2 linked regions of the Variovorax paradoxus genome follow. The main gene of each other region encodes a partner of the protein of the gene in region 2 in a complex. Links are inferred from orthologs where the notes say so. Each region holds a gene or a part of one and is shown on either strand. Other genes may lie near its edges.

Region 1 (12,793 bases), 3.4 Mb from region 2 along the record:
TCCGTCGAGCATGGGGTTTCACTATCACGATGCCAGCAACGATGGATACGTGAACCCGTCTCGGCTTGGCGCGGGCCTTCGGCCGCCGACATGGTGCTTCATGCTTTCGCCGGTCTGGCAACGCAAGCTGGGCAAGCCCGAACACCAGATCCGTGTCGAACTGGCTGACCCGCGCATCAAAATCACGGCCGTGCCTTACCCGAGGAACGCACTCAACCCTGACGGCGCGAACGGTCTCTGGATCGAGCTGGGCGACCTCGATCTCTACCCGGTGGAAGACGGCGTGCCCGACGTGCTGGTCAAGGCCAATCGCCTGATCCGCCCGATCCGTTGCGACGACCTGAACCTCAACACCCTGGACGCCTGGGATGGCGATCCCAATCCACGGTTCGGGTATGACACGTCGCTGCGCTGGATGCGCCGCTTCGACGAAGACAGCGACTGGCCCAGCGCCGAGCAGCGCCGCAAGCCATCGCCTGATGAAGGTCGAGACCCCTCGGCCAGGTTGTCTTATGTCCCGGGCGGCGAACCCTGCCCGCAGGCCGGCTGGTGGTTCACCCTGGCGCAATCGGACAGCCGGCGCTACTTCGAGAAAGGCGAGGTCATGCCGATCATCAAGGGCAGCTCGTTCGGCGATACGTACTGGCAACGCCTGAACGATCCAGACAAGCCGGCCTGACGACAGTCACCGCCCGTCACGCAGGCACCGCGTCGATGTTCGCCCGGTCCCAGTGCCGGTGCTTGGCAATCGCCGCAATGAAGTCGTTCGCCACCTGCGTGGCGGCCGTGGTGTCGCCCATGTTGGTGACGGGCGTTGCCGCCACCACCACGCCGGCGGGCGCATCGGCCTGCGGCAGGTCGGCGGCGATGCCGAGTGTCGACAGCAGCCGCACGCCTTCGCCCACGGTGCAGATCGCCTTGCAGTGCTTGTAGGCCTCGAGCACGAAGTGCACCGCGTCGCCGATGCCGGCCATGGCCGCGGCGCTTTCGCTGCCCGCGGGCACCAGCACCGCGTCGAACATGACCGACGGGGTGTTGGCGAAGGTCATGTCGACATCGATCTGCCGCTTCGACGCGCTGGCCACGGTGCCCAGCCTCGGGCCCACGATCTTGCATTGGGCGCCGGCCTGTTCGAGCGCGTCGCGGATCGGCTTGAGCGAAGCCGAGTCGACGCCGTCGGCCACCAGGATCGCGATCTTGCGCGTGCGGATGGTGCCGTCGCCGGTGTCGGCCATGCTGAGCGCGGGCGACTCGTCGATGGGCAGCGTCATGCGGTGTTCGCGAAAGCCCGCGCGGCCTGCCGCCGCCTTGGCGTCGGGCTCGCCGATGCCCAGCGGCTCGGCCACGCGGCGCGCGAGTTTCTCGTCCACGTGCGCGAGGTTGTCGACCATGCGCTGGCGGATGGCGGGCACTTCGAGCTTCGACAGCTCGAAGCGGAAGGCCGCGATGATGTGTTCCTTCTCGGCCGCGCTCTGGCTGTTGAAGAACAGCCGCGCCTGCGTGAAGTGATCGTCGAAGGAGGCACTGCGGCGGCGCACCTTCGGCGGATCGATCTCTTCGGGGAACGACTGGAAGCCGTGGCTGCCGCCGTCCACGCGAAACTCGGCGCCGCTGCCCAGCGTGTTGGGCTCGTAGGCCACCTGGCCGCGCGCGATGGTCTGGCGGTGCATGCCGTCGCGCTGCATGTTGTGGAACGGGCACACGGCCTTGTTGATCGGCAGCTCGTGGAAGTTGGCGCCGCCCAGCCGCGAGATCTGCGTGTCGGTGTACGAGAACAGGCGCCCTTGCAGCAGCGGGTCGTTGCTGAAGTCGATGCCCGGCACCACGTGGCCCGGGTGGAAGGCCACCTGCTCGGTCTCGGCGAAGAAGTTGTCGGGGTTGCGGTTGAGCACCAGCTTGCCGATCTTCTGCACCGGCACCATCTCTTCGGGAATGAGCTTGGTGGGGTCGAGCAGGTCGAAGCCCAGCGAGTGTTCCTTGTCCTGCGGAATCATCTGCACGCCGAGTTCCCATTCGGGGAAGTCGCCGTTCTCGATGGCCTCCCACAGGTCGCGGCGGTGGAAGTCTGCGTCCTTGCCGGCGATCTTCTGAGCCTCGTCCCACACCAGGCCGTGGATGCCGAGCTTGGGCTTCCAGTGGAACTTGACGAAGTGGCTCTCGCCGCGGCTGTTGATGAAGCGAAAGGTGTGCACGCCGAAGCCTTCCATCATGCGAAGGCTGCGCGGAATGGCGCGGTCGCTCATGGCCCACATCAGCATGTGGGTGCTCTCGGGCATGAGCGAGGCGAAGTCCCAGAAGGTGTCGTGCGCGCTCGCGGCCTGCGGCATCTCGTGGTGCGGCTCGGGCTTGACGGCGTGGATGAGGTCGGGGAACTTCATCGCGTCCTGGATGAAGAACACCGGGATGTTGTTGCCCACGAGGTCGTAGTTGCCTTCGCGGGTGTAGAACTTGACGGCGAAGCCGCGCACGTCGCGCACCGTGTCGGCGGAGCCGCGCGAGCCGGCCACGGTCGAGAAGCGCACGAAAACGGGCGTCTTCTGGTCGGGGTCCTGGAGAAAGTCGGCGCAGGTGAACTGCGACATCGACTTGTAGACCTGGAAGTAGCCATGCGCGGCCGAACCGCGCGCATGCACCGCGCGCTCGGGGATTCGCTCGTGGTCGAAGTGGGTGATCTTCTCGCGCAGGATGAAATCTTCGAGCAGCGTGGGCCCGCGCACGCCCGCCTTCAGCGAGTTGTGGTTGTCGGGAATCTGCAGGCCCTGGTTGGTCGTGAGGGTCGGCGGATGCTCGACGGTGAAGCCTTCGAGCTGCTGCTGCTTGGCGTTGCTGCCGTCGCCCGCCTTGCTGGCGCTCGCGCGGCGGCCGGCCGCGGCCTTGTTCTGTGGCGTCATCGGGGATTTGCTGGAATCTTTCATGGGGAGGGCGCTCAGCCCATTTCGTTGTTGTCCAGGAACATGTCGAGCACGTTCACCAGGGCGATGAGGCAGATGCATCCGGCCACCGCGGCGACGGCCCACACGAGGATCTCGTCTCCCCAGGCACCGGTGAGCGAGTCGAACAGCGTTGAAAACTCCATGATTCCCTCCAAGGAACAAGTACTGGGGCGTAGACAGGGTGCGAACGGAGCACAAGGTTATGTTTGGCGCGCGCCGCGACCCGTAGTGGCGCCCCGCCCTACTCTGTGGGAGAACAAGTGCGCACGCGGTAGGAGCGCGCCGACAGCGCATCGCGGCGGCCTACGCGGGGTCGCGCATCCTGGATGCGTGGCCTTGCAACCCGCGTCGCATAGCATGGGCCGAAGGTGGCACCCATCGTGCTTGCCACCTCTTGGCCCGTGTCACCCCAGGGAAGAAAGAACTCCATGCAGATCAGGATCGGTTTCGACATCGAACTCGGCGTCACCGCCCCCACGGCGTTGATCTACATGCTGCAGGTGCATCCGTCGCGCGCCGGCGACTTGCAGGGCGGCGGCGAGCACCTCACCATCAGCCCGCCGCTGCCGACCGACCACTACGCGGACGCCTTCGGCAACCAGTGCGCGCGGGTGCACGTGCCGATGGGCGTGAGCAGCGTGCGGCTGCGCAACCATGCGACGGTGTACGACACCGGCTGGCCCGACGCCGTCGACTTCGGCGCGGCCGAGCACAGCGCCGCCGACCTGCCGGTGGAGACGCTGCCCTTCGTGCTGCCCAGCCGCTACTGCGAGGTCGACAGCGAGCTGCTGGCCTTCGCATGGGCCAACTTCTCCAGCGTGACGCCGGGCTGGTCGCGCGTGCAGGCCATCTGCGACTTCGTGCACCGGCACCTGCGCTTCGACTACCAGAACGCGCGCGCCACGCGCACCGCGCTGGAGGGTTTTCGCGAGCGCACGGGCGTGTGCCGCGACTTCGCGCACCTGGCGATCACGCTGTGCCGCTGCATGAACATTCCCGCCCGCTACGTGACGGGCTATCTGGGCGACATCGGCATTCCGCCGGTGCGCTATCCCATGGACTTCAGCGCCTGGTTCGAGGTGTACCTGGGCAACCGCTGGCACACCTTCGATGCGCGGCACAACACGCCGCGCATCGGGCGCGTGGTGATCGCGCGCGGACGCGACGCGGCGGACGTGCCGATCACGATGGTGTTCGGTGCGAACACGCTGCAGCGTTTCGATGTGACGACGGAAGAAGTGCTGCAGTAGGCCTTTGTCTTGCTCCTTCCCCCGCTGGGGGAAGGTTGGGATGGGGGCAGGCCTTCTATTGAGCGCCGCGCCGTTTTGAACGCCGTCGTGCCCCCACCCCGGCCCTCCCCCGGAAGGGGAGGGAGAAATACCTTATTTGCTGCTGTAGCCGAGCAGCTTCATCGCCGCGGCCAAGCCCTTGCGGCTGCGCTCCATGGCGGCCCACGGCTTGTTGCCGATTGCGAAGCGCTCGGCCGCGTTGCCGACATTCCACTGGTCGGCCGCCGTCACCACGGGCAGTTCTTCCCACGCGAGCGGCACGGAAACGCCGAGCCCCGGCCGCGAGCGCGCCGACCATGCGCTCACCGTGGTCGCGCCGAAACCGTTGCGCAGGTAGTCGACGAAGACCTTGCCCACGCGGTTGCGCGGACCGCTCTTGGCCACGAAGCGCGATGGAATGGTCTCGGCCAGATGCGCCACCACGGCCTGCGAGAAGCCCTTGACGGCGTCCCAGTCGTACTGGCGCCGCAGCGGCACCACCACGTGCAGCCCCTTGCCGCCGCTGGTCTTCAGGAACGAAGGCAGGCCCAGTTCGTCGAGCAGGGTGCGCACCAGCATGGCCGCCTCCTGGATCCGGGGCCAGGCGACGCCTTCGCCGGGGTCGAGGTCGAAGGTCATGCGGTCGGGCTTGCCGATGGCGCGCGAGGTGGCGTTCCAGGTGTGAAGCTCGATCACGTTCATCTGCGCGGCGCCCAGAAGGCCCGTCCGGGTGTCGATCTGCAGCAGCGGCTCGTGGCCGGGGTCGAGCGCGGGGTCGAGCAGGCGCACGCCGGGGATCTCGCGGTTCTGCACGTGCTTCTGGAAGAACAGCTCGCCGCCCACGCCCTCGGGCGCGCGCACCAGCGACACCGGCCGCCCGCGCAGGTGCGGCAGCATGAGCGTGGCCACGCTGTCGTAGTAGGCCGCGAGCTGGCCCTTGGTGATGCCGCTGTGCTTGTCGATCACGCGGTCGGCATGGGTGATCTTCTGGGCCATGGGCGCGGGTTTTCCTTTCTTCTTCGCTGGCGATGAAGCGTCGGCTTCGATCTCGCCAGCTTCCTTCGGCCGCTCGCGCCGGATGTCGCGCGCGGGCTTGTCGGCGCGCAGGCCCTGGAACACCGCCTGGCGCACCCGGTCTTCGCGCGTCCATTCGCCGAACGAGACCTCGGCCACGAGCGACGGCTTGACCCACTGCGCCTTGACGCCGCGCGGTTGCGGCGAGAACGGGCAGTCGTCGGTCGCCAGCCTGTCGAGCCTGGCCTTGATGTCGGCCAGGCGCTTCGCGTCGAAGCCGGTGCCGACGTTGCCGCAGTAGCGCAGCCGGCCGGTGGCCTCGTCGTGCACGCCCAGCAGCAAGGCACCGAAGCCGGCGCGCGCGCCCTTGGGCGCGGTGTAGCCGCCGATCACGAACTCCTGGCGCTGCTGGTTCTTGAGCTTGATCCAGTCGGGCGAGCGGCGCGGCACATAGGGCGAGCCCTTGCGCTTGCAGACGATGCCCTCGAAGCCGATGCGCGCGGACGACGCGAGCAGGTCGCGCGGCGCGGCATCGAAGGCCTCGCTCAGGCGCAGCGGCGCGGGCGGCTTCTTGCCGAGCAGCTTCGCGAGCCGCGCGCGGCGCTCCTCGACCGGCAGTTCGCGCAGGTCTTCGCCGTCTAGAAAGGGCGCGTCGAACAGCCAGTAGACGATGGCCGAGGTCGCGCCGCGGTCGAAGGCGTTCTGCAGCGCCTGGAAGTCGGGCGCGCCGTTCTCGCCTTCGACGGTGATCTCGCCGTCGAGCCATGCCGCGCCGGTGGACAGTTTCGCGAGCGCCTCGGCGAGCGCGGGCAGCTTCGCGGTCCAGTCGTGCCCGTTGCGGGTGAAGCAGCGGACCTTGCCTTTGTCGATGCGCGCGAGCAGGCGGTAGCCGTCGAACTTGAGCTCGTAGAGCCAGTCGCCGGGCGATGCGGGCGGAGACGCCGCCAGGGTGGCAAGCTGGGGCTGCAGGGTGGCGGGGAGCGCGACCTTCTTCGGTGCCTTTGCTTGTACCTTTGCGGGCGCCTTGGCCGGCATCTTTTTGGCAGGCTGCGCCACATCGTCCACGCCGCGCCCGCTCAGCACGCTCGCGGGCTGCTCTTCGAGTACGTCGTAGTCGTCGAGCGCGCGCGCCTCGGCGTCGCGCTCCTTGATGAGCAGCCAGGGCTCGTGCGACTCATCGCCCTTGCCGTGCATGCGCACCAGCGTCCAGTGGCCGTGCAGCTTCTCGCCGCGCAGTTCGAACTTGAGCTTGCCCGCCGCGAGCGACTTGCGCGCGTCGCCATCGGGCAGCCAGTCGCCCCGGTCCCAGACGATGACGGTGCCCGCGCCGTACTGCTTCGGCGGGATGGTGCCTTCGAAGCCGGCATAGGAAATCGGATGGTCCTCGACATGCACCGCCATGCGCTTGACGGCCGGATCGAGGCACGGCCCCTTCGGCACGGCCCAGCTCTTGAGCGTGCCGTCGAGTTCGAGCCGGAAGTCGTAGTGCAGATGGCTCGCGTGGTGCTTCTGGATCACGAAGGACAGCACGCCCTTGCCCGCCCGGCCGCCGGTCTTGGGCTCGGGCGTGCGCGAGAAGTCGCGCTTGCCGTGGTAGCGCGCGAGTGCCTTGCGCGCCGTCGATGCCGTCGTGCCCATGACCGCCGTGCTCCGTCAGGCTGCCTTGCGGTGGCGCACCGGCGCCTTGCGCGCGGCCTTGGCGGCCGGCTTGCGCTTCTTCGCCGCGGCCTTGGGAGGAGGTGCCTCATCTTCTTCGTCTTCCTCATCGGCGGCCGCGGCCTTGGCCGTCTTGCCGCCCTTGCCACGCAGGCTGCGCTGCAGCAGCTCGGTCAGGTCGATGATCTTGGCGCCGCGGCCCTCGGTGGATTGCGATTCCTCGGGCTCGGGCTGAGTGACGGTCTCGGTCTGGCCGGCTTTCACCTTCTTGTCGACCAGCCGGAGGATCTCGTCCTTGAACTCGTCCTTGAATTCGTCGGGGTCCCAGTCGGTGCTCATGTCGTCGACCAGTTCCTTGGCCATCTTGAGTTCGCGCTCGCTCAGGCCGGCCTTCTTCGCGTCTTCGGAGGGCAGCGGCAGGTCGGTCCAGGGGCGGATGTCGGCGCCCCAGCGCAGCAGGTTGAGCACCAGGCCGGGGCCCGCGGGCACCAGCACTGCAAGATGCTGCTTGGTCTGGATGACGACGCGCGCCACGCCCACGCGCCCGCTGCGTTGCAGGGTCTCGCGCAGCAGCGCGTAAACCTTGGCGCCGCGATTGATGGGGGCCACGTAATAAGGCCGCTCGAGGTAGACGAAGGGAATGCCGTCGGCCGGCACGAAGGTCTCGATCTCGATGGTCTGCGTGGTCTTGGGGTAGGCGGCGGCAATTTCCTTGTCGCTGAGCACGACGTACTCGCCGTCTTCGTACTCGATGCCCTTGACGATCTGCTCGCGCGCTATTTCCTTGCCGGTCTTCTTGTTGATGCGCTTGTAGCCGACCGGGTCCATGGTGCGCTTGTCGAGCCAGTCGAAGTCGATGCCGTGGTCGGTGGTGGCCGAATACAGCGCGACCGGAATGTGGACCAGGCCGAAGCTGATCGCGCCCTTCCACAGGACGCGCGGCGCGGGGGCTTTCTTAGAGACTGGCATGGGCACACTCCTTCAGGCTTGGAATGTGCGCCGCCCGCCCGTGCGGGCGATGTAGGAGCGCGGCCCCAGCCGCCGTCAGGCCACGGCGCCGGCCACCGGGCCCAGTTGGCGCTCGCTGGGCCGCGCGAAGTAGAACCATTCGGCGCCCGGCAGCGCCAGCGCGTTGGGGAACACGATGAAGCCGTCTTCGGGTGCGCTCAGCAGGGTGCCGTCGTGCCGCATGCCGATGGGTTCGCCGCGCGCCACTTCGTCGAAGGTGGCCCAGTCGCGCACGAAGCTGTCGTCCTCGTGCAGGCGGTCGGTCACGCTGGCCAGCCGCAGCAGCCGGGGTGGCTGCGCCGGGCCGGCGGACAGCCCCGGCGGCAGCGCGGCCATGCCCAGCAGCGCGAGCGTGCGGCGAATGGCGCGCCAAGCCACCTCGGGCGCCTGCGGGTCCAGGTGCTGGCCGCATTCGAGCGTGACGCCGTAGCCGCCGCGGCTGCGGATGTATTCGTTGGTGCCCCGGCCGAAATCGATGGCGGCTTCGTCGGCCGGCGTGCCGCCCGCGCGCTGCGCGAGGCCCGCGGCGTAGATGTCGAGCCAGCCTTCCACCACGATGGGCGTGCCGATGTGCAGCGCGAGCTGGCCTTCCTCGAAGGAGCGGGCAAAGGGCTCCAGCGTGCCGGTGTTGTCGCGCGGGCCGATCATGGCGAAGGCCTCGCCCTCGCTCTGGAAGGAATGCAGGTCGAGCAACACCTCGTGGCGCGCGATCAGCGGAGCCAGCGCATTGGTCACGCGGGCTTCGTAGTCGGCGGGCGCTTCGGTGGGCCGGAACAGGCGATTCAGGTTGCGCTCGCCCTCGCGCTGCAGGCGCCGGCGCGCGAGCGGGTTGGCGACCGGCACCAGGGTCAGTTCGCCGCGCTGCAGGCGCAGCGTGCCGGCCTCCAGCTCGGCCAGGATGCGCTCGATGCCCAGCGTGCCGGAGATTTCGTCGCCATGCACACCGCCCAGCACGAGCAGGCGGGGACCGGGATTCAGCGAGGCGAAGGCATGGATGCGCAGGCTGTCGGTGGCTGCGCCGTCGAATGGATCGGAGGACATCCGGGGATTATTGCGGAGCCCTTTCCCTGCGCGCAAAGGCGCTACTCATTTCATAGCAGGATGCGGGCCATGGCCGCCTACAGGGGCTGCCTTGCCTGTCCTACCAGGCCGGACACGGGCGCGGCCCAGGCTCGGACTTCATCCAAGCGAAGGAGCTCACATGAACAAGAGCAGCAAGGCCGCGCCGCAGAAGCAGGACGCGGAAGGCGGCAAGACCAAGGTGGCGCAGGACGGTGAAAAAGCGCCGCGCCTGCCGCACGAGCACGATCAGTCCTCGGACAGCCAGCAGACCCGGGACGGCCATCCGCCCGAAGTGGGCCGCCAGGCCCATGAAGACGTGGAGCGCGGCCTGGTCGATACCGACCGCGGGCTGGAAGCCAACCGCGTCTACAAGAGCGGGAAGATCAGCCGCTGACCACGCCGGCCAGCTGCTTGCGCATGTCGCCGATGACGGCGCCGTAGTCCTTGGCATTGAAGATCGCGCTGCCCGCCACGAAGGTGTCGGCGCCGGCGGAGGCCACGCGCGCAATGTTGTCGACCTTGATGCCGCCGTCCACTTCGAGGCGAATGTCGCGGCCGCTCTGCTCGATGCGCTTGCGCGCCATCTCGATCTTGCGCAGGGCCGAGTCGATGAAGCTCTGGCCGCCGAAGCCGGGGTTCACGCTCATGATCAGGATCAGGTCGATGTCGTCGATGGCCCAGTCCAGCGCCTCCAGGCCCAGGCCCGGGTTGAACACCAGCCCGGCCTTGCAGCCGGCGGCCTTGATGGCCTGGATGCTGCGGTGCACGTGGGGCGAGGCGTCGGGGTGGAAGCTGATGTAGTCGGCGCCCGCCTGCGCGAAGGAGGCGGCCAGCGCGTCGACCGGCTGGATCATCAGGTGCACGTCGATCGGCACCGGGGTGCCGTCGGCGGTCTTGGCATAGGGCTTGAGCGCCTGGCAGATCATCGGGCCGAAGGTCAGGTTCGGCACGTAATGGTTGTCCATCACGTCGAAGTGGATCCAGTCGGCGCCGGCCGCGATCACGTCGGTCAGTTCTTTGCCGAGGTGCGCGAAGTCGGCGGACAGGATGGATGGCGCGATGCGGAACGGGGTGCTCATAACCCTGGATTCTCGCAGCCGGCGGAAGTCCGACCAAAGGCCTCCGTTACCATGCGCCCCATGTCACACAGCCCCTTCAGCGTACAGGTCGAACCGCGCTTCCTGGCCGACCAGTCGTCCGCCAAGGACAACATCTACACCTTTTCCTACACGGTGACGGTCACGAACACGGGTTCGGTGGCCGCCCAGCTGATCGCGCGCCACTGGCTGATCAACGACGCCTCGGGCCATGCCCAGGAAGTCAAGGGCCTGGGCGTGATCGGCCAGCAGCCGCTGCTGGCGCCCGGCGAATCCTTCCGTTACACGAGCGGCTGCCGCCTGCAGGCGCCCAGCGGCACGATGCACGGCAGTTTTTTCGTGGTGAGCGAGGAAGGCGAGCGCTTCGACGTTCCGATTCCCATGTTCGTGCTCGAAGCCGACATCGGCGGCGCCCCTGTCTCCCGCGTACTGCACTGAGCACGGCGCACCCTCTTCCCCTTTTCTCCCCCGCCCCCCGACATGGCTGCCGCATCGCGCGACTTGCAGGGGCTGCTTGCCGGCCTCGACCCGACGGCCGATGTGGCGCAGCGCCACATCTGGCTCATCAATATCTTCGACTGGCTGCGCGGCGACCGCGCCTCGCCCCAGGCGGCCATGGGCCGCGTGCAGCTGCTGCTGGACGCCATCGAGGCGCGGCCGGAGCTGCGCGAGCGCCTGCGCGCCTGGTGGCGCGCCTTCACGCAGTCGGTCGACCTGACCACGCTGCTGGCCGACTACGGCTTCGCGCCGCGCACCGCCTTCGCCAGCGAGCTGAGCGAGCGGCTGCGCCGCAAGATCCTGCCGGGCACGCCCGAGACTACCGACGCGTCGGACCTGTTCCGCATGGTGCTGCCCGGCGTGTTCGACGCCGGCTGGATCGCGCTGCTCGACGAGACGCAGCTCGCGCGCATCGGCGCGCTGCTGGCCGACGCCGCCATCGACGAGGACGGCGCCCCGCGCTGGCGCCACACGGTGATGGACGCCGTGACCTACTGCGCCAGCCAGGTGGTGGCCACCGGCTTTTCGCCCGAGCTGCGGCTGCGCATGAGCCCCGAGCTCGGCGCGGGGCGCCCGTTCCACGCGCTGATGGCCGACCTGGACGGCCTGCGCGAGCAGATGTTCGCGCAGCCGCGCGACGACCAGGCGCTGCAGGCCGCCTTCGTGGTGTTTCGCGACCGGCTCGACGCCTGCCGCGCCGTGACTTCGTCGGTCTACACGCACCTGGAGGACAACGGCATCTCGGTGGGTCTGGTGTTCCGGCTGCGCCAGTTGCGCGAGCGCGTGCTGCGCATCCGCGAACTGCTCGACTGCCTGATGTCGCCCAGCGCCGGGCCCAGCGTGGCTCGGCTGGTCGGCCGGCTGGTGCTGGCGGGCGGCGAGCGCAACAGCATCCGCGCGCTGATCGCCTCCAATTCGTCGATGCTGGCCGCCAAGGTGACCGAGCGCAGCGCCGAGACCGGCGAGCACTACATCACCCGCGACCGCGCCAGCTATGCGCGGATGGTGAAGAAGGCCGCCGGCGGCGGCGCGCTCACCTCCATCACGGTGCTGCTGAAGTTCGGCATCTACGCGCTGGGCCTGTCGGCCTTCTGGAGCGGGCTGGCAGCGGGCCTCATGTACGCGGCGAGCTTCGTCGCCATCCAGCTGCTGCACCTGACGCTGGCCACCAAGCAGCCCGCCATGACGGCGCCGGCGCTGGCGGCGCGGCTGCGCGACATCAAGTCGGACGGGGCGGTGGACGGCTTCGTCGACGAGGTGGCCAACCTGGTGCGCTCGCAGGTGGCGGCGGTGCTGGGCAACGTGCTGGTGGTGGTGCCGGCGATGGCGGCGGTGGCGCTGCTGATCCAGCTGGCGCTGGGCCGGCCGCTGCTCGACGCGGCGCATGCCTCGGCCACGCTGAATTCGCTGTCGCTGGCCGGGCCGACCGCGCTTTATGCGGCATTCACCGGCATCCTGCTGTTTTCGGCCAGCATCATCGCCGGATGGACAGAAAACGCCTTTGTCCTGCACAGACTGGACTCCGCCATGCGTTACAACCCTCGCATCGGCGCTTTTCTGGGTGCCGCACGGGCTCGCCGCTGGGCCGACTTCATGCGCACACACATCTCGGGCTTCGCCTCCAACATCTCGCTCGGCCTCATGCTCGGCCTCCTGCCCGCGTTCGCGGGTTTCTTCGGGCTCGGGCTGGATGTGCGCCACGTGACACTGTCGGCCGGGCAAATCGCCGCGGCCGCGGCGTCCACGGGCCTGGCGGTGCTGCAGCAGCCCGCGCTGTGGTGGGCGGTGGCGGCCATCCCGGTGATCGGCGCGCTCAATGTGAGCGTGAGTTTCTATTTCGCTTTCCGGCTGGCGCTGCGCGCGCACAGCGTGAGCCTCAGTGACCGCGCGCGCATCCGCAGCGCGATCTGGGCACGCTGGCGCAGCCGGCCGGTGAGCTTCTTCCTACCTGCATGAACCTGACGAGCTTCCTCAACGATCTGCTGGGCTTCTGGTCCGAATGGGTGCGCCCCTCGGCCGGCCTGCCCACCGTGCTGTGGTCGCTGCTGCTGGCGGCGGCCGCAGCCTCCGGCCACCTGGTGCAGCGCTACCTGGGGCTGCCCAAGGTGATCGGCTATTCGCTGGTGGGGGCTGTGGTGGGCTTTGCCGGCTTCGAGGGCGCGATCTGGCCGCTGCGCGGCATCAGCCTCTTTTTGCTGGAGCTGGGCGCGGCCGTGGTGCTGTTCGAGGCGGGCGGGCGGCTGCCGCTGCGCTGGTT
Region 2 (10,229 bases):
TGGCCACGCGCTTGCGCTCGGCTTCCATGCGGCGATAAACCGATTCGGTGATGGCCTCCACGTAGTCGACACGGGTGATGCGCACGTCGACCACGTCGACGCCCCAGGGCTTGGCGCCCTTCACCACCGACAGCACTTCGCGCTGCACGTCGGCCATCAGGGCCTCGCGGCGCACCGAGATCAGGTCGCGCACGGTTCGCTTGTTGATGTTTTCCTGGAACGCATTGCGCACCACGCGGTTGAGCTGCATCGCGCCGGCGTTCTCGTCGAGGCCAACGTTGCGGATGTAGGCCTGCGGGTCGCTGATGCGCCAGCGCACGTACCAGTCGATCACCACGCGCTGCTTTTCAGCCGTGAGCATGGGCTCGGTGTCGATGCTGGAGAGCGTCAGCAGCCGCTTGTCGATGTACGACACGTTCTGGAACGGCGGCGGCAGCTTGAAGTTCAGGCCCGGCTCGGTAATGACCTGCTTGATCTGGCCGAGGGCATAGACCACGCCGAACTGGCGCTGGTCGACCACGAAGAGGGTCGAGCTCAGCAGCACGAGCAAGACGAGGATCGACGATGCGATGAATCCGATTCTGTTCATGTTCTTCTAGTCCTTTTTCAACGCACGTCGCGGTCGCGCGAGCGGCCGTCGCGGGCTCGCACGTCGCCCGTCACGGGCGCCACCGGGATCACCGAGGACTGGGCCGGCGCGGTGCCGGCGACGCTGGGGCTGGCCGCGTCGACCGGCGTGGGCGTCGCGCTGTTGCCGCTTTGCTGCATGAGCTTGTCGAGCGGCAGGTACAGCAGGTTGGAGCCCTGCTTGCTGTCGACCAGCACCTTGGTCGTGCTGGCGTAGATCTGCTGCATGGCGTCGGTGTACATGCGGTCGCGCGTCACCTGCGGCGCCTTCTGGTACTCGGCCAGCACCGAGGCGAAGCGGCCGGCATCACCCTGGGCCTGCGCCACGATCCGCGCCTTGTAGGCTTCGGACTCTTCCTTCAGGCGCGAAGCCGTACCGGTAGCGAGCGGCACCACGTTGTTGGCGTAGGCCTGGGCTTCGTTCTTGGCGCGTTCGCGCTCCTGGCCGGCCTTGAGCACGTCGTCGAACGCAGCCTGCACCTGCTCGGGCGGACGCACGCCGCCTTGCTGCAGATTGATGCCGACCACTTCGACACCGACCTTGTAGCGGTCGAGGATGGTCTGCATCAGCGTGCGCACGCGCGGTGCGATCTGGTCGCGCTCTTCGGCCAGCGCGGCGTCCATCTTCATCTTGCCGACCACCTCGCGCACCGAGGTCTCGGCCACCTGCACGACGGTCTCGGCGGGCGACTTGCTCTCGTAGAGCCAGGCGCGCGCATCGCTCAGGCGGTATTGCACCGCGAACTTGATTTCGACGATGTTTTCGTCTTCGGTCAGCATGGCCGATTCGCGCAGGCCCGTGGAGCGCACGATGGCGTCGCGGCCCACGTCGGTGGAACGGATCTGCGTGACCACCACCACTTCGTGGCGCTGGATGGGGTACGGCAGGCGCCAGTTGAAGCCGGCGCCGACGGTCGTCTTGTAGCGGCCGAATTGCGTCACGACCGCCTGCTGGCCTTCGTTCACGATGAAGAAGCCGGTGCCGAGCCAGATGAGCACGGCCACGGCAGCCACCAGGCCGAGGCCGAATCCTGCGTTTTTCATGTCGGGGCGGTAGCCGTTGCCGCCACCGTTGCTGTTGCCGCCGCTGGGACGGTTGCCGCCGCCCTTGCCACCGCCGAAGAAGCCTCCGAGCTTGCGATTGAGGTCGCGCCAGAGTTCGTCGAGGTCGGGCGGGCCCTGGTTGGGGCCCTGGCCGCGGGGACGGTCGTTGTTATTGCTGTTGTTGCCCGAAGGCGGGGGTGTCGGTGCACCTGGGGGATTGGCATCGGGGGGGCGGTTGCCGGCCGGGCGATCGCCGTTGGAGGACGGCTCGTCGCCGCGACCCCATCGGCCGTCGTTCAGATTGAACATGCCCAGAAACCCTCTCCGCGCTGGCTTTGAATTCATTCGCTTCGTTCTCTTGTCAGTGGCGGGATTGTGCCCAATCAATCGGCGGCATCGTGCAATTCAGCGTCTGCCTCAGGGGACATCGTATCGGCTACGGAGCCCGATTGCCGGGCGAGCTCGGCGCGCAGCAACGGCACGCCCTCGCCGCTCTTGGCGCTCAGGAAGATGCGGGGGACCTGCACGCCGTCGATTTCCATCTCGTCCTGCAGATGCAGCGGATGCTGAGCGCTTTCAAGGGCGTCGAGCTTGTTGAAGACCAGAAGCTGCGCAACGGTGTCGGCGCCGATCTCGCGCAGCACGGTCTGCACCTCGGCCATCTGCTCGGGGTAATGGGGGTTGGAGGCGTCGATGACGTGCAGCAGCAGGTCGGCGTCGACCGCCTCCTGCAGCGTCGCCTTGAACGCGTCGACCAGGCCGTGCGGCAGGTCGCGGATGAAGCCCACGGTGTCGGAAATCGACACCTGGCGCCGCGCGTCTCCCAGGTAAAGGTTGCGCGTGGTGGTGTCGAGCGTGGCGAACAACTGGTCCGCCGCATAGGCGCGGGCCTTGACCAGCGCATTGAACAGCGACGACTTGCCGGCGTTGGTATAGCCGACAAGCGAGATGTTGAAGGTGTCGCGCCGCTCGCGCTGGCGGCGCTGCGTGCCACGCTGCTTCTGCACCTTGGCCAGGCGCTCGCGGGTGCGCTTGATCGACTCGTTGATCATCCGTCGGTCGAGCTCGATCTGCTTTTCGCCCGGGCCGCCGCGCACACCCGCACCGCCGGTCTGGCGCTCCAGGTGAGACCAGCGCCGGACCAACCGGGTGCTGAGGTACTGCAGGCGAGCGAGTTCTACCTGAAGCTTGCCTTCGTGCGAGCGGGCGCGCTGCGCGAAGATTTCGAGAATGAGGAAAGTGCGGTCATACACCGCAACGTCGAGCTGGCGCTCCAGGTTGCGCTGCTGGGCGGGGCTCAGGGCCTGGTCGAAGATGACTTCGCTCGCCCTGTGGAGGGCGGCCAGTTCCTTGATTTCTTCGGCCTTGCCGCTACCGACGAACAAGGCCGCGTCGGGGGCCTTGCGCTTGCACGAGAGACGGGCGACGGGCGTGAGGCCGGCAGTCTGCGCAAGCAGGCCGAGTTCCTCGAGTTCGCTGTCGAAATGGGGCAGCCCGAAATCGACGCCGACGAGAACGGCGGCGCCTTCCTGGCGGGGGATCTGTTCAGACAAGCGGGATCAGAATTGGGAAAAAGCGCGACGACCGAGGCCGCCGCGCTCCGCGCTATCAGGCTGCGGCGTCGTCGTTCTCGGCAGCCGAGAAATTGACGGCACGACCCGGCACGATGGTGGAAATGGCGTGCTTGTAGACCATTTGCGTCACTGTGTTGCGGAGCAGCACGACGTATTGGTCAAAAGACTCGATCTGCCCCTGCAGCTTGATACCGTTCACCAAATAAATGGAAACCGGCACATGCTCGCGACGCAGGGTATTCAGAAACGGGTCTTGCAGAAGTTGCCCTTTATTGCTCACGATATTCTCCGTGTTCAAGAGTAGTTGTTGGAGAGATGACCTTAACACAGGGTTTCCGCGCTGCAGCAACCTGAGTCAAAAGCCTTGAGAAAATAACGGTTCTCAAAAGACGGAACTTCCGCTCCAGCCTCAAGTCATTGGCCGCCATCGGCAGCCAATGGACTCAATCGTCCTTGTCCGCAAAAGGATTGTGAGAGCTCTTGAATTCGATCCGCAAGGGGGTACCCACCAGATCGAATTCCTTGCGGAAACGCCCCTCGAGGAAGCGCTTGTAAGCATCGGTCACATGCTCGAGCGAATTGCCGTGAATCACGATCACCGGCGGATTCATGCCGCCCTGGTGCGCATAGCGCAGCTTGGGCCGGTACATGCCGCCGCGCTTGGGCGCCTGGAACTGCACCGCCTCCAGCAGCAACCGGGTCAGCACCGGCGTGGACATCTTGCGCGTGGCCGACTTGTGGGCCTGCGCAATCGCCTGCCACACCGGGCCCAGGCCCTGGCGCTTAATGGCCGAGATGAAATGCAGCGCAGCAAACTTCAGGAAAGGCAGCCGGGTTTCGATCTGCCGCTGAATCTGTTCGCGCTGGTAGCTGTCGACTGCATCCCATTTGTTGATGGCGATCACCACAGCGCGGCCGCTTTCGAGGATGTAGCCCGCGATGTGCGCGTCCTGGTCGGTCACGCCCTGCGTGGCGTCGAGCAGCAGCAGCACCACGTTGGCCGACTCGATGGCCTGCAGCGTCTTGACCACCGAGAACTTCTCGATCGCCTCGAACACCCTGCCCTTGCGGCGCAGGCCGGCCGTGTCGATCAGCTCGAAACGCTGGCCGTTGCGCTCGAAGGGCACCGAGATCGCGTCGCGCGTGGTGCCCGGCATGTCGAATGCCACCAGGCGCTCTTCGCCGAGCCAAGTGTTGATCAGCGTCGACTTGCCCACATTGGGGCGCCCCGCCACTGCCAGCTTGATCGGCTTGTTGGCTTCGTCTTCCTCGGATTCGTCGTCCGGGTCGGGCAGGTTCAGCGGCTCGAGCGCAAGCTCGACCAGGTCGCGCATGCCTTGCCCGTGCGCCGCGGAAACGCCGTGCACGTCACCGAACCCGAGTTCGTAGAAGTCGACGAGCTTGGTGCCGTCGTGCATGCCTTCGGCCTTGTTGGCCGCGAGCACGCAGGGCTTGCCGAGACGGCGCAGTTCATTGGCGATGTCATGGTCCTGCGCCGACAGGCCCTCGCGGGCATCGACGACGAAGATCACCACGTCGGCCTCGGCCACGGCTTGCCGTGTCTGCTTGGCCATTTCCTTGTAGATGCCGCTGCCGGCATCGGGCTCGAAGCCGCCGGTGTCGATCACGATGAACTCGTGCTTGCCCAGGCGACCGTTGCCATAGTGGCGGTCGCGCGTGAGGCCGGCGAAATCGGCGACGATGGCGTCGCGCGTCTGTGTCAGGCGATTGAACAGCGTCGACTTGCCGACGTTGGGACGCCCGACCAGGGCCACGACCGGCTTCATGGCCGGCCTTTCGATGGCGCGGTTTTCATGGTCGGGCCTTGCGAGAAAAGATTATTCAGGGCGATATCCAAACACACCACCCTTGGCAGTCACGACCACGACCGTGTTGCCGACGAGCACCGGCGCAACGGTGATGGCGGAGCCATCGGGCGTGACACGATTGAGCAGCGCGCCGTCTTCGCGCGACACGAAATGCAGCGTGCCGGTGCTCTCGCCGATGATCAGCGAGCGGCCCACGGCCAGCGGCGAAGTCAGTTCACGGTTCTTGAGGCGGCTCATCTGCCAGGCACGTTCGCCGTCGCCGCGGCGCCAAGCGATGACGCTGCCGTCGGACTCGGTGCCGTAGACAAAGCGGTCGTCGCCGCTCACGCCGTCGGCGCCCGAGGCCGGCTTGCTCCAGGCCAGCGTGCCGCGCGCGGTATCGACGCAGCCGACGCTGGCGTAGTAGGCCCGTGCGCACACCGAGTCGCCCACGCGGCTCACGCTGCCGGTCAGGTCGACCAGGCGTTCCACGTCGTTGGTGCCGCGCGGCGCGGCGATGGGGGCTTCCCAGCGGGAGGTGCCGTTGCCCGGGTTGATGCCGACCAGACGGCCGCCGAGGCCGGCCACCAGCGTGTCGCCCACGGCAATCAGCACGCCCGACTTGCGCAGCACCAGGTTTTCACCCGCGCGCTGCTGGATCCACAGGCGGCGGCCGCTCTGGCCGTCCCAGGCGCTCACGCTGCGGTCGGCGGTCTGCACGAACACGCGGCGACCAGCGACCAGCGGTGCTGTAAAGGCTTGCGCGGACAGCTTCTGCTTCCACAGCACCTTGCCGTTCTCGAGGGCCACCAGTTCGTTGCCGGTGGTGACGACGGCCGCCAGCGAACCGTCGCTGCCGACGCCGGCCGCCAATGGCGTACCGGCGCTCGCGCGCCAGGTTTCACGGCCGGCGCGGGCATCGATGGCCACCACCGTGCCGTCGCTGCCCGCGACGGTGACGATGTCGCCGTTGATGGCGGCCGTGAGCGGGAACTTGACCTCAGGCACCTGCACCTTCCAGGCCTGGCGCACACCCATCAGGGCCGGATTGGCGGGCAGCTCTTCGGGCTTCGGCTTGCTGGTACCCGAACAGGCGGCCAGGAAAGCGACCAAAACAAGGGCTGATCCCGCACGCAGGGCGGTCGATTCAGGCATGAGACGCTTGAAATTCATGATGCGGTCAGGGAGTTTTGGGGGCTGCGGGAGTGACGGTAACGACCGGGGCCAGGCTCTTCGGGTCGACACCGACCGCGTTCAGCTTGATCTCGACCAGACGACGGTAGTCGGAAGTCGCGCCAAGACCGGTCCAGGCCTTGCGGTACTCGGCTTGCGCTTCGTCGCGCTTGCCCTGGGCCAGGTAGATGTCGCCCTTGCGATCGGCCACCAGCGGTTCGAATTCCTTGGGGACGCTGCCGTCGAGCTGCTTGAGTGCATCGTCGTACGACTTGCTGTCGAGCAGCTCGCCCGCGAGGCGCAGCTTGGCAACGGCCTTGTAGCCAGGGTCGACGGCGTTCTGTGCAACCCACTCCAGTGCTGCGCGCGAGCCTTCGGCATTGCCCTTCTCGAACAGCGTCTTGGCGACCAGCAGGCCGGCCTGCTGTGCATAGGCGGTGTTGGCGAAGCGCTCCTTCATGTCGCCCAGCACGCGCTGGATGCGTTCGACGTCGCCGGACTGCGTGCTGCGCTCGACCTCGTCGTAGAGCGCGGCGGCCTGGACAGCCTTGTTGCGCTGGAAGTATTGCCAGCCGTTCCAGGCCACGAAGGCACCGGCGACAAGCAGGACGGCCCAGGTGATCAGGGTGCCGTAGGTATTCCAGAAATGCTTGAGCTGGTCGAGCTGTTCCTGTTCTTCGAGGTCGAGATGGGTTGCCATGCGTGTCAGGTGTTGGGAGCCGGCGATTGTAGGGTGGCGGCCCAGATGGGGGCTTCAGCAAGTGCTCGGGAAGTTTGCGCGCCGCTTCCGTCGCGCAACGCCTTGAGAGTCACCTCGCCGCGTGCGAGTTCATCGGCGCCGAAGATTAGGGCGTAGGTTGCGCCGCTGGCATCCGCCTTCTTCATCTGCGCCTTGAAGCCGCTGAGGCCGTCGACGGTTGCCGCATGCATCTGCACGCGCACGCCGCTTTCGCGCAGCTGCTGCAGCGTACGCAGCGCGACCGGCATGGACGCTGCATCGGGCACGATGGCATAGGCGTCGGGCACTGGCGCCGGCACTTCGGCACCTTGCTCCTTGAGCAGGTCGAGCACGCGCTCCACGCCCATGGCCCAACCCACGGCCGGCGCGGGCTTGCCGCCGATCTGCGCGATCAGGTCGTCATAACGCCCACCGGCACACACCGTGCCTTGCGAACCCAGGCGGTCGGTCACGAATTCGAAGACCGAGAGGTTGTAGTAATCCAGCCCGCGCACGAGGCGCGGATTGATCGTGAATGCAATGTCGTTGGCCTTGAGGATGGCTTGCAGCCCCTCGAAGTGCGCGAGCGATTCGGCACCGAGAAAGTCGATCAGCTTAGGTGCCGACTCGACCACGTCCTTCATTGCCGGATTCTTGGTGTCGAGAATGCGCAGCGGGTTGCTGTGCAAGCGGCGCTTGCCATCTTCGTCGAGCTTGTCAGCGTGCTTCTCGAAGTGCGCGATGAGTTCGGTGCGGTGCAACGCGCGTTCGGCAGGCTGTCCCAGGCTGTTGAGCTCGAGGCGAACATCGGTCAGGCCGATGGCCTTCCAGAGTGCGTTCGCCAGCAGGATCAGCTCGGCATCGACGTCCGGGCCTGCAAAGCCCAGCGCTTCGGCCCCGATCTGGTGGAACTGGCGGAAACGCCCGCGCTGCACGTTCTCGCGGCGGAACATCGGGCCGGTGTACCAGAGGCGCTTGGGCCCTTCGTACAGCATGTTGTGCTCGATCACCGCGCGCACCAGGCCGGCGGTGTTCTCCGGGCGCATGGTCAGGTGCTCGAACTTGCCGTGCTTGTCGGCGCGGTCCTCGAAGGAGTACATCTCCTTCTCGACGATGTCGGTCACTTCGCCGATACCGCGCACGAAGAGTGCCGTGCGTTCCAGGATCGGCGTGCGGACGTTGCGGTACGCAAACCGCCCCATCAGGTCGCGCACGGTGGCCTCGAGCCACTCCCAGCGCGCCGATTCGGGCGGCAATATGTCGTTCATGCCTTTGACGGCATTCAATTTATCAGCCATGGATCCTGCGGAGGTGTCAGGCAGCGACGGCGTGTTCGCCGCCGAAGCGCTTTTCGATATAGGTTTCTACGAGCTGGTGGAACTCGTTGGCGATATTGTCGCCGCGCAGCGTAAGCGCCTTTTCGCCGTCGATGAAGACCGGCGCCGCGGGCGCCTCGCCGGTGCCAGGCAGGCTGATGCCGATGTCGGCATGCTTGCTTTCGCCTGGGCCGTTGACGATGCAGCCCATGACGGCCACCTTCAGCGTTTCCACGCCGGGATACTTCTTGCGCCAGACCGGCATCTGCATGCGCAGGTAGTCGTCGATCTGCTTGGCCAGTTCCTGGAAGGTGGTGCTCGTGGTGCGGCCACAGCCCGGGCAGGCGGTGACGCTCGGCACGAACACGCGCAGGCCAAGCGCCTGCAGGATCTCGTTGGCGATCAGCACTTCCTGCGTGCGCGACTCGCCCGGCTGCGGCGTGAGCGACACGCGAATGGTGTCGCCGATGCCCTCCTGCAGCAGGATCGACAGCGCCGTGGCCGAAGCCACCGTGCCCTTGGTACCCATGCCGGCCTCGGTCAGGCCCAGGTGCAGCGGATACTCGCAGCGCCGGGCCAGCTCGCGGTAGACCGAGATCAGGTCTTGCACGCCGCTCACCTTGCACGACAGGATGACCTGGTTGCCGGCCATGCCCATCGACTCGGCCAGCTTGGCGGACTCGATGGCCGACGTGATCAGCGCCTCGTACATCACCTGCTTGGCATCCCAGGGCTGGGCGCGTTGGCTGTTGGTGTCCATCAGGCTGGCGAGCAGTTCCTGGTCGAGGCTGCCCCAGTTCACGCCGATGCGCACCGGCTTGTTCCAGCGCATCGCGGCGTCGATCATCTGGCCGAACTGCTTGTCCTTCTTGTCGCCCTTGCCCACGTTGCCGGGGTTGATGCGGTACTTGCTCAGCGCTTCGGCACAGGCCGGATAGTCGGTGAGCAGCCGGTGGCCGTTGTAATGGAAGTCGCCGATCAGCGGCACGTCGACGCCCATGCGGTCGAGCTGCTCGCGGATGTAGGGCACCTGCGCGGCGGCTTCGGGCGTGTTGACGGTGATGCGCACCATCTCCGAACCGGCCAGCGCAAGCTCCTTGACCTGGATCGCGGTGCCGATGGCATCGACGGTGTCGGTGTTGGTCATCGACTGCACGCGCACCGGCGCGTCGCCCCCCACCGTGACCACACGCGGGCCCCAGACCACGCTGGCCTGGCGCGAGCGGCGCGCCTTGGGCGCCGCCGATTCGATGGGAAGAAGGCAATCGCTCATGACGTCACCTCGAAACGCGCCACGCCACCGCTCTTGGTGACCGGCTTCAGGTCGAAAGGCTTGCCGCGCACCTGCACGTCGACGCTCGACGCACGGCCCACGACCACGGACAGCGGCAGCGCGCCCGACAGGCCGACGGTCTCGCCGGCCTGCAGGCTGCGACGCAGCAGCTGCTTGCCGCCGGCTTCGGTCACGGTGATCCAGCACTCTTCACGTGCCACGAAAACGAGCTGCTGGCTGCTCGCGGCGGAAGCTGCAGGCGCGACGGCGGCGGGTGCCGTTGCGACCGGCGTCGTTGCATTGGCTGGATTGGCAGCAACAGGCGTCTCTACAGCCGCTCCCACCGAACCGCTTGGCGCTACCGCCTGAGCCGGCACGGTCTCGGCGACGACGCCCGAACCGCCCGGCGTTCCCGCGGACGCATCGTTCGTTGCCGGGGTGTCGGCCGAGCCATGCGCCGTCAGACGCGAGACCGAGGCACCGAGCTGATCGAAGACCGACTGCGGCAGCCAGAACAGCGCGCCCGCGCCGATCAGCAGCAGCACCACGACGGTCAGCAGCGCGCGCGATGGCAGGCCGCCGCTGGAGCGGCCGTTGCCGGCCCAGCGCGGCGTGCCCGACGAGATGTTGGTCTTGAGCGTGCGGTCGGCCGCGGCCAGCGACACCTTCTGCGTGGTCGGCAGCTTGGCGAGCACG

Evidence for each region.
Region 1: the proteins of hfq (region 2) and katE are in contact, whole or in part, in a crystal structure (PDB 3VU3), measured with the Escherichia coli proteins. The link is inferred for Variovorax paradoxus from one-to-one orthologs.

Annotation. Positions count from the first base shown.
Region 1 is NZ_CP091716.1:1,094,350-1,107,142, reverse strand. What follows is about bases 294-3,250. They hold katE (catalase HPII), read right to left. Parts: upstream 2,892-3,250; coding sequence 696-2,891; downstream 294-695. Other genes in these bases: L3V85_RS05425 (hypothetical protein), read right to left, coding at 2,927-3,076; L3V85_RS05435 (DUF3396 domain-containing protein), read left to right, coding at 294-679. Outside these bases: more of L3V85_RS05435, read left to right, coding at 1-293; L3V85_RS05420 (transglutaminase-like domain-containing protein), read left to right, coding at 3,362-4,183; ligD (DNA ligase D), read right to left, coding at 4,316-6,853; L3V85_RS05410 (Ku protein), read right to left, coding at 6,869-7,840; L3V85_RS05405 (succinylglutamate desuccinylase/aspartoacylase family protein), read right to left, coding at 7,916-8,920; L3V85_RS05400 (hypothetical protein), read left to right, coding at 9,081-9,335; rpe (ribulose-phosphate 3-epimerase), read right to left, coding at 9,325-10,020; Co2+/Mg2+ efflux protein ApaG, read left to right, coding at 10,081-10,476; L3V85_RS05385 (site-specific recombinase), read left to right, coding at 10,519-12,492; L3V85_RS05380 (cation:proton antiporter), read left to right, coding at 12,489-12,793.
Region 2 is NZ_CP091716.1:4,527,317-4,537,545, forward strand. Bases 1,903-4,587 are described here. They hold hfq (RNA chaperone Hfq), read right to left. Parts: upstream 3,526-4,587; coding sequence 3,280-3,525; downstream 1,903-3,279. Other genes in these bases: hflK (FtsH protease activity modulator HflK), read right to left, coding at 1,903-1,980; hflX (GTPase HflX), read right to left, coding at 2,055-3,224; der (ribosome biogenesis GTPase Der), read right to left, coding at 3,689-4,587. Outside these bases: protease modulator HflC, read right to left, coding at 1-589; more of hflK, read right to left, coding at 607-1,902; more of der, read right to left, coding at 4,588-5,032; outer membrane protein assembly factor BamB, read right to left, coding at 5,084-6,226; L3V85_RS21060 (YfgM family protein), read right to left, coding at 6,234-6,926; hisS (histidine--tRNA ligase), read right to left, coding at 6,932-8,242; ispG (flavodoxin-dependent (E)-4-hydroxy-3-methylbut-2-enyl-diphosphate synthase), read right to left, coding at 8,259-9,533; L3V85_RS21075 (RodZ domain-containing protein), read right to left, coding at 9,530-10,229. UniProt on the Escherichia coli protein: RNA chaperone that binds small regulatory RNA (sRNAs) and mRNAs to facilitate mRNA translational regulation in response to envelope stress, environmental stress and changes in metabolite concentrations.